DNA from 3 places in the Lactobacillus sp. ESL0263 genome. Region 2 is predicted to be linked to each of the others. Evidence: riboswitches for the same ligand, from Rfam matches in the RefSeq annotation. Region 2 holds a riboswitch; each other region holds the start of a gene.
What was found. Region 2 has a riboswitch for thiamine pyrophosphate ahead of F5ESL0263_RS02040 (ECF transporter S component). Riboswitches for the same ligand answer to the same signal wherever they lie in the genome.
Positions count from the first base shown of each region.

Region 1: it holds a riboswitch for thiamine pyrophosphate, as region 2 does, so the genes downstream of both, thiM (hydroxyethylthiazole kinase) here and F5ESL0263_RS02040 (ECF transporter S component) in region 2, are expected to answer to the same signal.
Region 3: it holds a riboswitch for thiamine pyrophosphate, as region 2 does, so the genes downstream of both, F5ESL0263_RS00595 (ATP-binding cassette domain-containing protein) here and F5ESL0263_RS02040 (ECF transporter S component) in region 2, are expected to answer to the same signal.

Region 1 is NZ_REHL01000006.1:373,572-377,753, reverse strand. Features, by position in the region: gene thiD (bifunctional hydroxymethylpyrimidine kinase/phosphomethylpyrimidine kinase) at 1-695, opposite strand, end outside; gene thiM (hydroxyethylthiazole kinase) at 707-1,495, opposite strand; TPP riboswitch at 1,578-1,677, opposite strand; gene tenA (thiaminase II) at 1,805-2,467, shown strand; gene F5ESL0263_RS08075 (type 1 glutamine amidotransferase) at 2,549-3,217, opposite strand; gene thiD (bifunctional hydroxymethylpyrimidine kinase/phosphomethylpyrimidine kinase) at 3,286-4,098, opposite strand.
Region 2 is NZ_REHL01000004.1:14,361-18,542, reverse strand. Features, by position in the region: gene udk (uridine kinase) at 1-51, shown strand, start outside; gene F5ESL0263_RS02050 (cupin domain-containing protein) at 84-572, opposite strand; gene F5ESL0263_RS02045 (tyrosine-protein phosphatase) at 615-1,361, opposite strand; gene F5ESL0263_RS02040 (ECF transporter S component) at 1,491-2,069, opposite strand; TPP riboswitch at 2,116-2,206, opposite strand; gene F5ESL0263_RS02035 (M42 family metallopeptidase) at 2,267-3,349, opposite strand; gene hpt (hypoxanthine phosphoribosyltransferase) at 3,593-4,159, shown strand.
Region 3 is NZ_REHL01000002.1:28,888-33,069, reverse strand. Features, by position in the region: gene F5ESL0263_RS00610 (LemA family protein) at 1-269, shown strand, start outside; gene htpX (zinc metalloprotease HtpX) at 281-1,174, shown strand; gene F5ESL0263_RS00600 (AraC family transcriptional regulator) at 1,227-2,165, opposite strand; TPP riboswitch at 2,331-2,422, shown strand; gene F5ESL0263_RS00595 (ATP-binding cassette domain-containing protein) at 2,470-3,825, shown strand; gene F5ESL0263_RS00590 (energy-coupling factor transporter transmembrane protein EcfT) at 3,834-4,182, shown strand, end outside.

The DNA.
Region 1 (4,182 bases), on a different contig from region 2:
TGACCAAGCGCTAGCTGTGCAGTGATAGCGGCAGCGAGAGTATCCCCAGTGCCATGTGTACGTTTGGTATAAGTACGTTCACCGCTGAGCCAACAATCACTATTATCTTCAAGCAGAAGATAGTCGCGAACTATTTTGCTATTGGAATGGCCACCTTTAATTAAAACATTTTTAACCCCTAAATCACGTAAAATTTTTGCCAGCTTAGGATAGTCTTCCTCATTTTTAGCATGAATTCCGGTTAGAACTTCTGCTTCTGGTAAATTGGGAGTAATTAAATTAGCTAGTGGCAGAAGCTCACTCTTAACGGTTTCAACCGCATCTTCACTTAGAAGGGGTGCCCCACCTTTAGCCACCATTACAGGATCGACCGTAATAGGTCCAAAATCATATTTTTGTAGGTTAAGTGCTACTTGATGAACATGTGCAGCATCACCGAGCATACCAGTTTTACAAGCTCTAATTTTAAAATCAGAAGCTAAAGAGCTGAATTGTGCATCAATCATATCTAGTGGCATTAAAAATGAGTCTTGTACACCAAGTGTGTTTTGAGCAGTCACTGCCACAACTACAGCAGTACCAAATACATTTTGCATTTGAAATGTTTTAAGATCGGCCATGATTCCAGCACCACCACCTGAATCGGTACCTGCAATAGTTAAAACTTGTGGGAAAGAATTAATTTCTTCTGTCATTAAGAAGCCTCCTAATCAAACTTAGCGACATTTTCAATTTGAGAAATGCTTATTTTAGCTAGATAATCCATGAGATACATACTGAAGGTACCAGGACCAACCTCAGGATGTTCTTGTGCTAATAATTCACCTGTTGCTGAAAAAACAAGAGTTGCTGTTTGAGCAGCTTCAAATGAATCGGGACAAATTGCTGCAAAAGCGGCAACGATACTGGACAGCATATCACCCGATCCTACATGTGCCTGAAATAGTGGCGTGCCATTATAGATGTGAGCTGTTTTTTGCCCATCACTAATGGTGTCTGTCGCACCACTTGCAATAACTACACAGTGAAATTTTTTAGCAGTTTCTTGGGCGATTTGATCAACGTTTTCATCTCCGGTACCTGCATCAATTCCTTTGGCGTTCCAATCAAAGCCGCCCAAAGCTGCAATTTCACCAACATTTCCGCGAATAATACTGACAGGGAAATTAGCTAATAGATTATTAGCTGTATCTAGGCGATATTTGACGGCCCCTACGGCAACTGGGTCTAATACGATAGGTTTTTGGTAACGAACAGCTAGCTGCATTAATCTGCTTATTTGTTCAATCTGCAATTTAGTCAAGGTTCCTAAATTAATAGCCAGACTTGAGGCCATTTGGACCATCTCATCAGCTTCAGCGATTTCTTTACTCATAATTGGTGATGCACCAAGCGCATTTAATCCATTAGCCACATCCTGAACGGTGACAAAATTTGCAGCGTTAAGTACAACAGGGTTGGTTTCACGTAATTTAGTTAAAAGGTCAAGTTTCATTTATGTCTCCTAAAAATGCTTGCCTCGTTTTAAAGCTATGAAAAAAGCTTTGACACGATTTTAGGAGTGTCAAAGCAATTAAAAAGCCTATTTGACACGTTCCTACGCAAGAATTAGCTTACAGGTTCAAAGGGTTCAAAATATAAATTTTATCTCAGCCAAAGGCACCCCTCGTGTTATCGCTTCCAATTATACCTGCTTTTAAAAACCAAGACAATAAGTATTTATCTGAATTTGCTGATAAAAAAATACTAAGGTAAACTAAGAGAAATTTAAACACTATATTATTATTTATTAGGGAGAACAAAGATGGTTGAGTTTACGGATCAACTGCATCAATTAGTTAGTGACTTGTGGATTAAAAGTGAAAAACAGCCATTCATCATCGAATTGCAAAGTGGGGAATTACCACTTGCTAAATTTCGCTTTTATTTGCTCCAGGATCGATACTATTTATCTGAGTTTGCCAAAATTCATCAATTAATTGCAGAGCAAACTACAGATTTAAATATTAAAAACTTTGTGCTGGCAAGCGCAGAGGATCTTCAAGAATCCGAAGTAGAGGTGCGCAAGCAGTTTTTCAAAGAACTTAACATTACAGATGATGAAGTTGATACTACAATAGTTGCGCCAACAGCATATGCGTACGTTAATCATCTCTACCTAACATTACAAAGAGATGGCTTAGCTGGAGCTTTGTGTGCAATTGCACCATGTTATTGGCTTTATCAAGAAATTGGTCATAAAATGGCCAAAGTAGGATCCCCAGTGAAGTATTATCAAGAATGGATTGATACATACGACGGTGACTGGTATGCAGTTAATGTAAAAAAACTATTAGCATTGATTAACCAGCTCGCAACCAATGTCCCCAAAAAAGAACTTGCTAAAATGAAGGATGCATTTTTAAGAAGCAGCTATTATGAACTAAAATTTTGGCAAATGGCATATAATCAGGAAGAATGGAAGTAATTGATACTTATCAGTTGTATGATTTTTTAATAAGCAAAAATAGCTCCGAAAATAATTCGGAGCTATTTGTTTTCATTATATTTATGCGCTAACTCGTTCATCGTGCCAAGATAAAATCATTTTGACAATGGCATTAGCAACATTGAGATTTTTTAAGAGCGGACCATGTGAATAGGTTCCGATGAAATTGCGGTAGCGTAGTCCCTCAACGTGATCTTGAGGATTATTGCCGTAACCTTCAATCATTTCACCCAAGGGATGTAACTTATCTGAATCGTCAAAATAAGTCTGACCGGAGTGATTTTCAAAGGCTCTAACTTCGCCCCATTCACTCATATAGCGGGTATCGCCAATCATTCGCTTATCTGCTTTAAAAACGGTATGAAACGGTAAAATGTCTAGGCCCTTAATTGTGACACCAGAGTTAGTTTTGTAATAGGTGCCAACAAGCTGATAGCCACCACAAACACCTAGCATCGGTTTACCGTCATTGATGTATTTAGTTAAAGTTTCCTTGTGTCTTGGCAAGTCCTTAGCAATGACAGTTTGCTCAAAGTCCTGACCACCACCAAAAAAGACGAAGTCGTAGTCAAAGGCATTAAATTCATCACCTAAAGAGACGTTATCAATTTGAGTTGAATAGCCCTGCTTTTTTAACAAGTAGCGAATGATTTTGACATCCCCAGAATCACCGTAGGTATTCATCAAATCTTCGTATAAATATGCAATTTTAATTGTTTTGTTTGCCATAAAAACCACTCCAACTATTACTATCTCGTTAAAGTATATCTTAAAGGAGCAGGAGGGGCAAAAGATAATTACTTCGTATCTTCTTGTGCTGCGAAATGATTAATTGGACCATATTTTGAGCCGACTTCAATTGGGTGGGCGATTGCTTCATAAGTAAATTCCTTGGCAATCTTGACACTATCAAGAATAGAATTGCCTTTAGCTAATTCGGCGGCAATAACGGCGGATAGAGTATCTCCTGTACCGTTAATTCTTTCAGTATTGATGAAAGGCTTGGTGAATTCGTAGAACTTACCATCTTCAGCTAGTAACACGTCAGTTACCTTAGACTGACTAGTATCGTCATGGCGGCCCTTCATTAAGACATTCTTAGCACCCATTGCTTGCAGTTTCTTAGCACCTTGACGTACTTCATCTGGCGTAGCTAATTCAAGTCCGGTTAACTTTTTCTGTTCATAAAAATTAGGCGTAATGATGTCAGCTAGTGGCATCAGGTTGTCTAAGAAGGCCTGATAAGCATCATCATCTAAGAGGGTGTCACCATGTTTGGTCATAATAACGGGATCAAGAACAATTCTACCCATGTCATATTTACGCAAATTTTCAGCAACACAGCCAATAACTTCTTTGTTGGCTAGCATACCAGTCTTTAATGCATCAATTTTGAAGTCGTCATTTAAGACCTCAAATTGCTTTTGGATAAATGGAATGGGCATAACTTCTTGTGCAAAAATACCAGTAGTGTTCCCAGCAACTGCTGCAGTTAGTAATCCCATTCCGTACACTCCACGTGCGTAAAACGAGTGGAGATCGGCAGTCATGCCTGCGCTACCGTCGCTATCGTTTCCCGCAATGGTTAGAGCAATAATTTCTTTTTTCATTATTATGTATCCTCTTTTTAATCAAAACTTTATGTCCCAAGTATAACGTAAAACAGGTGTAATGTTATAATTATTTCTTGTAAA
Region 2 (4,182 bases):
GATATGTTGACTACGAAGGTCCATTCAGTCTTAAGTCAAAACACTAAATAAAAGACCAAGTTCATTCGAACTTGGTCTTTTATTTAGTCAATTGCTAGACGTTCAATTACTTCGGCATATTTTGGATATTGCGTTAGTAAGTCTTTTTTCTTAAGCATTTCAAAGTCATGATAATCAAAACCCGGTGAAACAACACAACTTACTAAGCAAAAACTGTCAGGTTTAGTTACTTCAGAAGCAAAAATCGTTTCTTTAGGTACTTTAAATTGCATCACTTCACCCTTGGTAACATCCTTACCTAGTCTAACAGCTTGATACTCTCCTTCTGGTGAAATACAGTGGATGGTGATTGGTTCCCCATCATGGTAATACCACAGTTCATCGTGATTTAAACGGTGAAAATGAGAACAACTGGTATCATCTAGTAAGAAATAAATTGAAGTGTAGTAATAGCGATCGCCTTTACTATCTTCAGCGTAAAACTGCTCATCACTAGTATAAATTTGACGAAACCAGCCACCCTCTTGGTGGGGTTCCAGCTTTAAATTCTTGATATAATCTTCGCGATTCATTTTTTCTCTTTTCTTCAAATACTATTTATTACAGGCAAAAAACTAAACTAAGTAAATCTTTTGCATCTGCTCCTTAAAATCAGCTGGCAAGTCGAGGCCTTCCACAAAGTATCGGTCAAAGTCACCATAGTTCTTTTTAACTGTTTCAAAGTAACGCTCCAAGTACTGACGTTCAACTGTTAAGGCAATCGCAACATCTTTGATATTTTTAGGATCCATTTTGTCTTTTAAGTAATCCAAAATTTCTTGGTTTGCTTTTTTACGAGCCTCAATTGTTTTCAAGTAATCTTCAAAAATTTGGTCTTCGCTAACATCCAAACTCTTCAAGATTAATGCTGCTGCAACACCAGTCCTGTCTTTTCCAGCAAAACAATGGAATGCAACTGGTACAGGATCGTTAATTAAATCCATTAAAAAGTGGTGATAACCTTCACGTGCAGAATTTGATAAGGCTAACTCTTCATATGTTTTAAGCATGTCAGATTCCACATGACTGTTAGCCGAAACAATTTCATCTACACTTGCCTGATTTGTACCTGAATCTTTTAAAACATCTAAAATCACATAATCTAGATCTGGCCAAACATAGTCTGGATATTCTTTTCGTTCATCATCACCACGTAAATCAACAAGTCTCTTAAGTTGATAATGATTTTGAACCAAATCTTTTTGCTCGTCAGTTAAATCAAATAACTGACCGCAACGAAAAAGCATCCCCTCTTTAACCTTTTTACCTTCGGCACCAACATAGCCACCCAATGAACGCCAATTTGTGATATTCTCTGACATAATTCTCCTTATAGTATCTTTGCACTCTACTTACTCATATAAACATTAATTATAATTTCTCTTCACAATTTAGTCCATGGCTTTTGTAGCATTAAAAAAAACGCTAATTATCATTAGCGTTTACCTTATTTAGTCAATCTTAGGCTTTAGTGCTCTATCAAATAAGTTGGTAATTAGTTTAACCAATACCCCATCAAAAAGCAGCGCTGATAGCATCATTGTCACAAACATAATAATTTGCAGTTTAACACTGAATTTACTCCAGCCATATAAAAAGTACGTTGGTATAAAACTACCTAGCCCTGCAAAAAAGGCACCCGTTAAAACACTTTGCCAAGAAAACTTTTGATATCTTTCTTTTTTAGGGAAAAAGCCAATTTCATTAGTAGCGCCTTGAATTAGTCCAGAAAGGACCGTTGTAGCGCCCCATTGACCACCAATCACCATTTCCACAATTGCAGCCAAAGTTTCACCAACAACACCAGAGCCTGCTGTAGGTACAAAGTACATTGCAAGTGGTCCTGCAAGTAACCAGAGACCAGAAAAGACTGCATCAGTCACTGGTGCGTAGCCTGTTGGCAATAACATCATTTTTACCAGGTTAAACGCCCAGTTAAACCCATAGGTGTAAATTACCCCTAAAATAATTCCAATTAATGCAAGTAGAATGATCGATTTAACATTCCACTTTGAAGATCTTGTAAACATAAAAAATACTCCTAACAAACTTCAACAGTCATTAGGAGTACATGAAAAATCTATTTCAACACTTCCCTAGCGCAGGTATTATCCCGTTCAGGTTCAGAGGGTATTTCTCAGCTAAATTAGCACCCCTAGTGACTTTCTTTTCTATTATAACATAGCCAAGTATGTTTGACTTAAGAGATTAGTAATCAACCTTGAATTTAAAATTGACTAAAACTAGTTAATTTCTCTTTGGTTAAATCACGGATAATAGCAACAGTTAAATCAACTGATGCCTTGAAGTCCTGATATGCACTAAAGCAGTATGGTGAGTGCTCATAACGTACAGGAATTCCAATAACAATTGTTGGTGCACCATTTTCGTAGTAAATTGCTGCACCATCTTGTCCACCACCAGTACGAACTGAACGAGTGTAAGGAATATTGTTTTTATCAGCTATATCACAGGCATATTGTTGGAATTTAGGATTAGGCAAAAACGATGTATCCATATCACGAAGCATTGGTCCACGCTTTAATCCAGTTTGAGATAACCATTCTGGAGTAAAGGTGTCATCAGCGGGACATGATTCAAGAACGATTGCCAAGTCAGGCTTAACAGCCTTAGCAGTAACATATGCTCCTCTTAAACCAACCTCTTCTTGACTAGATAGGGCAGCAACTACGTTAAAGTCAACTTTCTCACCATTTAAATTATCAAGTACGTCAGCCATTGCAGCAGCACCAAAACGATCGTCAAAATCTTTACCAAAGAAAAGACCAGTTTTTTCATTGTATTCGCATTTTACATCGACAAAGATTGGGCAGCCAGTATCAATTTGATAATCATTAATCGTTTCTTCACGTGAACTTGAACCAACGTCAATCGACATGTCTGCAACATCTGGAACATTATTACGTTCTTCTTCAGTCATAAAGTGAGGTGGCTTAGTTGCAACAACACCAGGGACATATTCACCAGCACGATTTAAAATTTTAACCCGTAAAGCTGGAATATTATATTTTACCCAACCACCAAGTGGAACAAACTTAATCATTCCGTTTGGTCGAACAGCCTGAGTAATAAAGCCAACGGAATCTGAGTGTGCATCAAGCTGAATAACTGGACGATCTGGTTGATTCTCCTTTTTTGAAGCATATACGTTCAACATTCCATCCACTTTAACATCGGCAATGTCTTTAACAGTTTCAGTAAATAATTTTACAAACTCTTCTTCAAAGCCAGAAGTTGAATTGGCATCTGAAAAAGCCTTAAGCATTTTGATTTCTTGATCTTTTTTCATACTTTTAATACCTTTCGCTTGATCTAATTACTTCTTCCATTGTAGCAAAAACTGTTAGCCCATAACCATTAAATTAAAAAGCATTTATAATAATCTTACTATTTTTCATTTAATTTAACTTTTTGTACGTAAAATAGGCAATAAACTGTGAAAAAGTCTAATTTACGGTACTTTTTTATATGAAAAATGATATAATCGATTTTATCAAGTAATTTTGAGTTTATTTAAGTGAAGGGTAGATAAATGCCAAAAAACGACAATATTGATAATATTATTGATCACAAACTATTTTCTGAAGATGATATTCATCAAATGTGTGTAAGACTAGGTCAACAACTAACTGAAGATTATGCTGGAAAGAATCCATTAATTGTTGGAGCACTAAAAGGTGCAATTTTCTTTTTAACTGATCTAGTTCGTGAAATGGACGTAAAAGAACAAATCGATTTCATGGATGTTTCAAGTTACGGTGATGGGCTTGAGTCTTCAGGCAAAGTCGAGATTGTCTCCGACTTAGCAACTGATGTAAAAGATCGCGATGTCTTAATCGTTGAAGATATTGTTGATACAGGATTAACTTTAAAATTTATGAAGGACTTACTCAAAAAGCGTGGCGCTAAAAGCGTGAAATGCTGCGTTTTACTAAACAAAGAAGCTAACCGTAAAAATGATATCGAGATTGAATACTATGGTTCCAAAGTTGGTAATGAGTTTGTAGTCGGTTATGGTCTCGATTTTATGAGCTTTTACCGTAACCTAAGTTACATTGGCGTTTTAAAGCCTGAGGTTATTAAATTAGCTCAAAAATAATTATTTTTAGCACTTAAAAAGGA
Region 3 (4,182 bases), on a different contig from region 2:
CAGATAGCTTAAAAACTATTTTTGCTTTATCAGAAAACTATCCTGACTTAAAAGCAAACCAAAACTTTGCTAAATTGCAAGAAGAATTAACTAACACTGAAAACAAAATTGCTTATTCAAGACAGCTTTACAACTCATCTGCTGCTCTATATGACCAAAAGCTATTAACCTTCCCTTCAAATATTGTTGCTGGAATCCACGGCTTCAAAAAGGTTGATTACTTGCAGACAGCCGAAGCTGAAAAAGAAGTTCCTAAGGTTAAATTTTAGATACTAATCTCATGTTATTTCAACAAATTGCTCGTAATAAACGAAAAACAGCTGGCATCATGGTGGTGTTTACGCTCATTTTAGCTCTTGCTGGCGTTGGATTCGGCTATCTTTTTGCGGACAATCCAATCTTGGGGCTGATTATTGCCCTTGTTGCTTGTGCAATCTATTTACTAATAGTTTTGCCCAATCCAGCTAACTTAGTAATGAGCTTGAATCATGCCCAAGAAGTTCATGAAGCCGACAATCCCGAGTTATGGCATGTTGTTCAAGACATGGCTCTTGTTGGTAAAGTTCCGATGCCGCGTGTTTTCATCATTAATGATGCTAGTCCAAATGCCTTTGCAACAGGGCGGGACCCTGAGCATTCAGCGGTGGCAGTTACACAAGGACTCCTCGACATGATGAATCGTGAAGAACTCGAAGGCGTTTTAGGACACGAAATCTCTCACATTAGAAACTATGATATTTTAGTTTCAACCATTGCCGCTGTTTTAGTAGGTGTTATTTCATATTTATCTGGTATTGCCAGCCGCTATATCTGGTGGATTGATGATGATCGTGATAGTGACAATGATAGTAACAACGCTATTGTAATGGTTTTTAAAATTGTTGCGATTGTCTTTGTTCTTATTTTGGGACCACTTTGTGCTAGTCTTGCGCAAATGGCATTATCGCGTAATCGCGAATACTTAGCAGATGCTTCCTCAGTCGAATTAACACGTAATCCGCAAGGATTAATATCTGCTTTGGAAAAAATTGATGGTTCCGATCCAATGAAACAAGCAGATCCAAGTAGCGCGGGAATGTACATCGAAAACCCACTTCATAAAAGGGGTACTACACATTTATTTGATAGTCATCCACCTACAAAGGACCGAATTGAGCGGTTAGAAAAAATGTAATTTTAGTTATTAAAAAATGCATCCCTTAATAGGGGTGCATTTTTTGCTCATTTTATTTCAGATTAATATTGGCCTGTCTAAACAGTTCAGCCCGCATTTGAACAGGCGTTTCATGATAGTACTCACCAAACTTTTTATAAAAGAATGATTTTCCATTGTAGCCTACCCTAGTAATAATTTCCTTGACTGAAATGTCGGGACGGGCAAGTAAATTGCGCGCTTCTTGCATTCGTCTCTCGTCAACGTGTTCGACAAAACTTTTACCAGTCTTCTGCTTAACCAAGGTCGAAAAATAATTCGGATTCAAGCCAAAATGCTTGGCCGCTTCATTCAAAGTAACATCGGCAAAGTTCTCATCAATGTATTGTTCCAAGGCTGTTTGTGCAAATTTAGGTGCAGCAGTCGGCGCCTTTTCAAAGTCCTTGTTTCTAAGTGCTGCTACAAATAAGATACTAAGCTCGGCAAGCACCATGTTTTCAACAAAAAGATCCTGATTAAGATATTCATCGATAATTTTTTTCATTATTTGTGCAGAGCGCGACATTGCTGAATAGTTTAGATTTAATAGTCTGTTTGTTGTCATTAGCTTACTGATGTGATCAATTACAGCTTTTTCTTGCTCACTAAAATGCTGTTTCTTTTTTAGAGTAAATTGTTCGGACAGCCTTTGACTAAGTTCTATTTTAACTAGCAAATCTTTTTTGCCCTGCCTTTCCACCTCATATTCACTCTTTTTTTGCAAAAGAATAATATTACCAGCAGAAATCGTGAACGCCTGACCGTTAATTTTGGTTTTTGTAGTCCCAACAGCTTCATAAAGAATCGTTAGTCCTGTTGTTTGATAACGATGAACACCGCCGTTATGATTTTCAAGGTTAATTGTAAACAAGTCAAAGTCATTACTGCCTGGACTCAATCTTATTTCATTGGAATCAGAAGTAGTTGCATCAATTACACTTGTTAAATACTGTTCCTGTTTTACCGTTGCCATAGTTATCACCCGCCTATTAGTATCTTTTTTTCATAATTTTATTATATCGTAATTTTTAGCCCTAAGTCGGACTTGAAATATCATTTTTAACAAAAACCCGTATGCCTTTTTTACTTCTTGATGCAATCTAGACAAGTACTAGGTTCTTTTTGTATAATAATCATGAATATACTAAAGGGGTGCCGTTAGGCTGAGAACATACCCATTGAACCTGCTTTGGACAATGCCAGCGAAGGGAAACTAATTATTTTGCGCCGTTGAACATCATTGTTCAATGGCTTTTTATTTATCTTGGTAAGAAAAATTGATCAGAACAAACCAGCTCTCATTTTCATATGACGAGCAACAGAAAATACTTAATAACATTACACTCGAAATTCCAACCGGCAAATTTTCACTACTTATTGGGCCTACTGGCTGTGGTAAGTCCACTTTATTAAAAATTTTAGCCGGACTTTATCCTAAATATGCTGGTAAAGTTAGCGGAACAGTTGAACTAGATGGATTACGTTCCGCGATGATGTTTCAAAATGCCGGTGAGCAGTTCACTATGGCAACACCACGAGAAGAAATAATTTTCGCTCTCGAAAATTTACAACTAAGTCGTGATCAATATCTAGAGCGGCTCAACGATGCAACAAAATTTACGCAAATTGAACAGTTACTGGATCAGAAAATCACGACACTATCGGGTGGTGAGCAACAACGAGTTGCACTAGCTGTCTTAGTCGCAATGGATGTTGATTTGTTTTTACTTGATGAGCCGTTTGCTAGCTGCGATCCTGAAGCACGTCAATTTTTAATTACTAAATTGGCGCATTTAAGGGATAAAGGAAAAACGATTATTTTAACTGACCATGTTTTGACCGGCTATGAAAACATTTGTGACTACTTGTTTCAATTTAAACGTGATAATGTCACGCTGCTAGATGAAGCAAGTAAAAATGAGTTATTACATGATAGTCAACAGAAACACACTTATACTTTTGCCCTTCCTGAAAATGAAACACCATGTTTTGTTTTAACTAATGCTCAAGTTGAACAAAATCGTATTCTGTTAAAGCAAGACCATCTAAACATCATTGCTGGCAAAACAACACTAATTACCGGTGCCAACGGTGTTGGCAAGACTTCATTATTTAATGTTCTGACTAAAATGCTTCCATACAGAGGAAGTGTTACCTACGACAAGCGTGAGATCCGTAACCAGACGACAAGAAAATACTTACTAGAGGTTGGGCAAATTTTTCAAACCGCAACCGACCAATTTATTGCCGTTTCGGTTGAAGACGAAATCAAGCTCAGTCTGAAGCAAGCAAAAGATAGCTACTTTACAGAAGAAAAAATAGCCGAAATGTTGGATTATCTAGACTTAAGTCAAACCAAAGATCAAGTTGTCTATTCTCTTTCAGGCGGTCAACAAAAGAAGTTGCAGATTTTATTAATGTTAATTTCCGGCCAAAAAGTGTTACTGATTGATGAGCCATTGAGTGGCTTAGATCATGAATCGGCACAAAAAGTCATGAACTTATTGCATGAGAGTCAGAAACAGCGTCACCAAACGTTGCTTATTATCAGTCATGAATTAACTAATCTTGCCGACTGGTGTGACTACCATTTAGTTTTTAGTAATCATTATTTAACATACAGTAATAAGTGAGGTAAAAGATGAATCCTAGTTTCAAATTTCTTTTAGCACTGATCATTTCAATTGAGTTATCGCTTAAAACTAGTTTAACAACTAACTTATTGGTAATTGTTTTTGCCGTTGTCTATTTACTTACGCAAAAAATCAAATTTAAAAGTCTATTATTTACCCTGCTTACGCCATTAATTGCGGCATTCACCATTTTTGCGACTCTTTACTGGTTTGCCCCGCAGCCTAACCTCGAAAATGCACTCAGTCTATCTAGCCGTATTTATGTCTACACACTAACAATCTGTTGCGTATCGATCAAAACAACTGCTGAAGAATTAGCCCGCTCACTCGAACAGAATTTTCATTTACCAAGTAAGT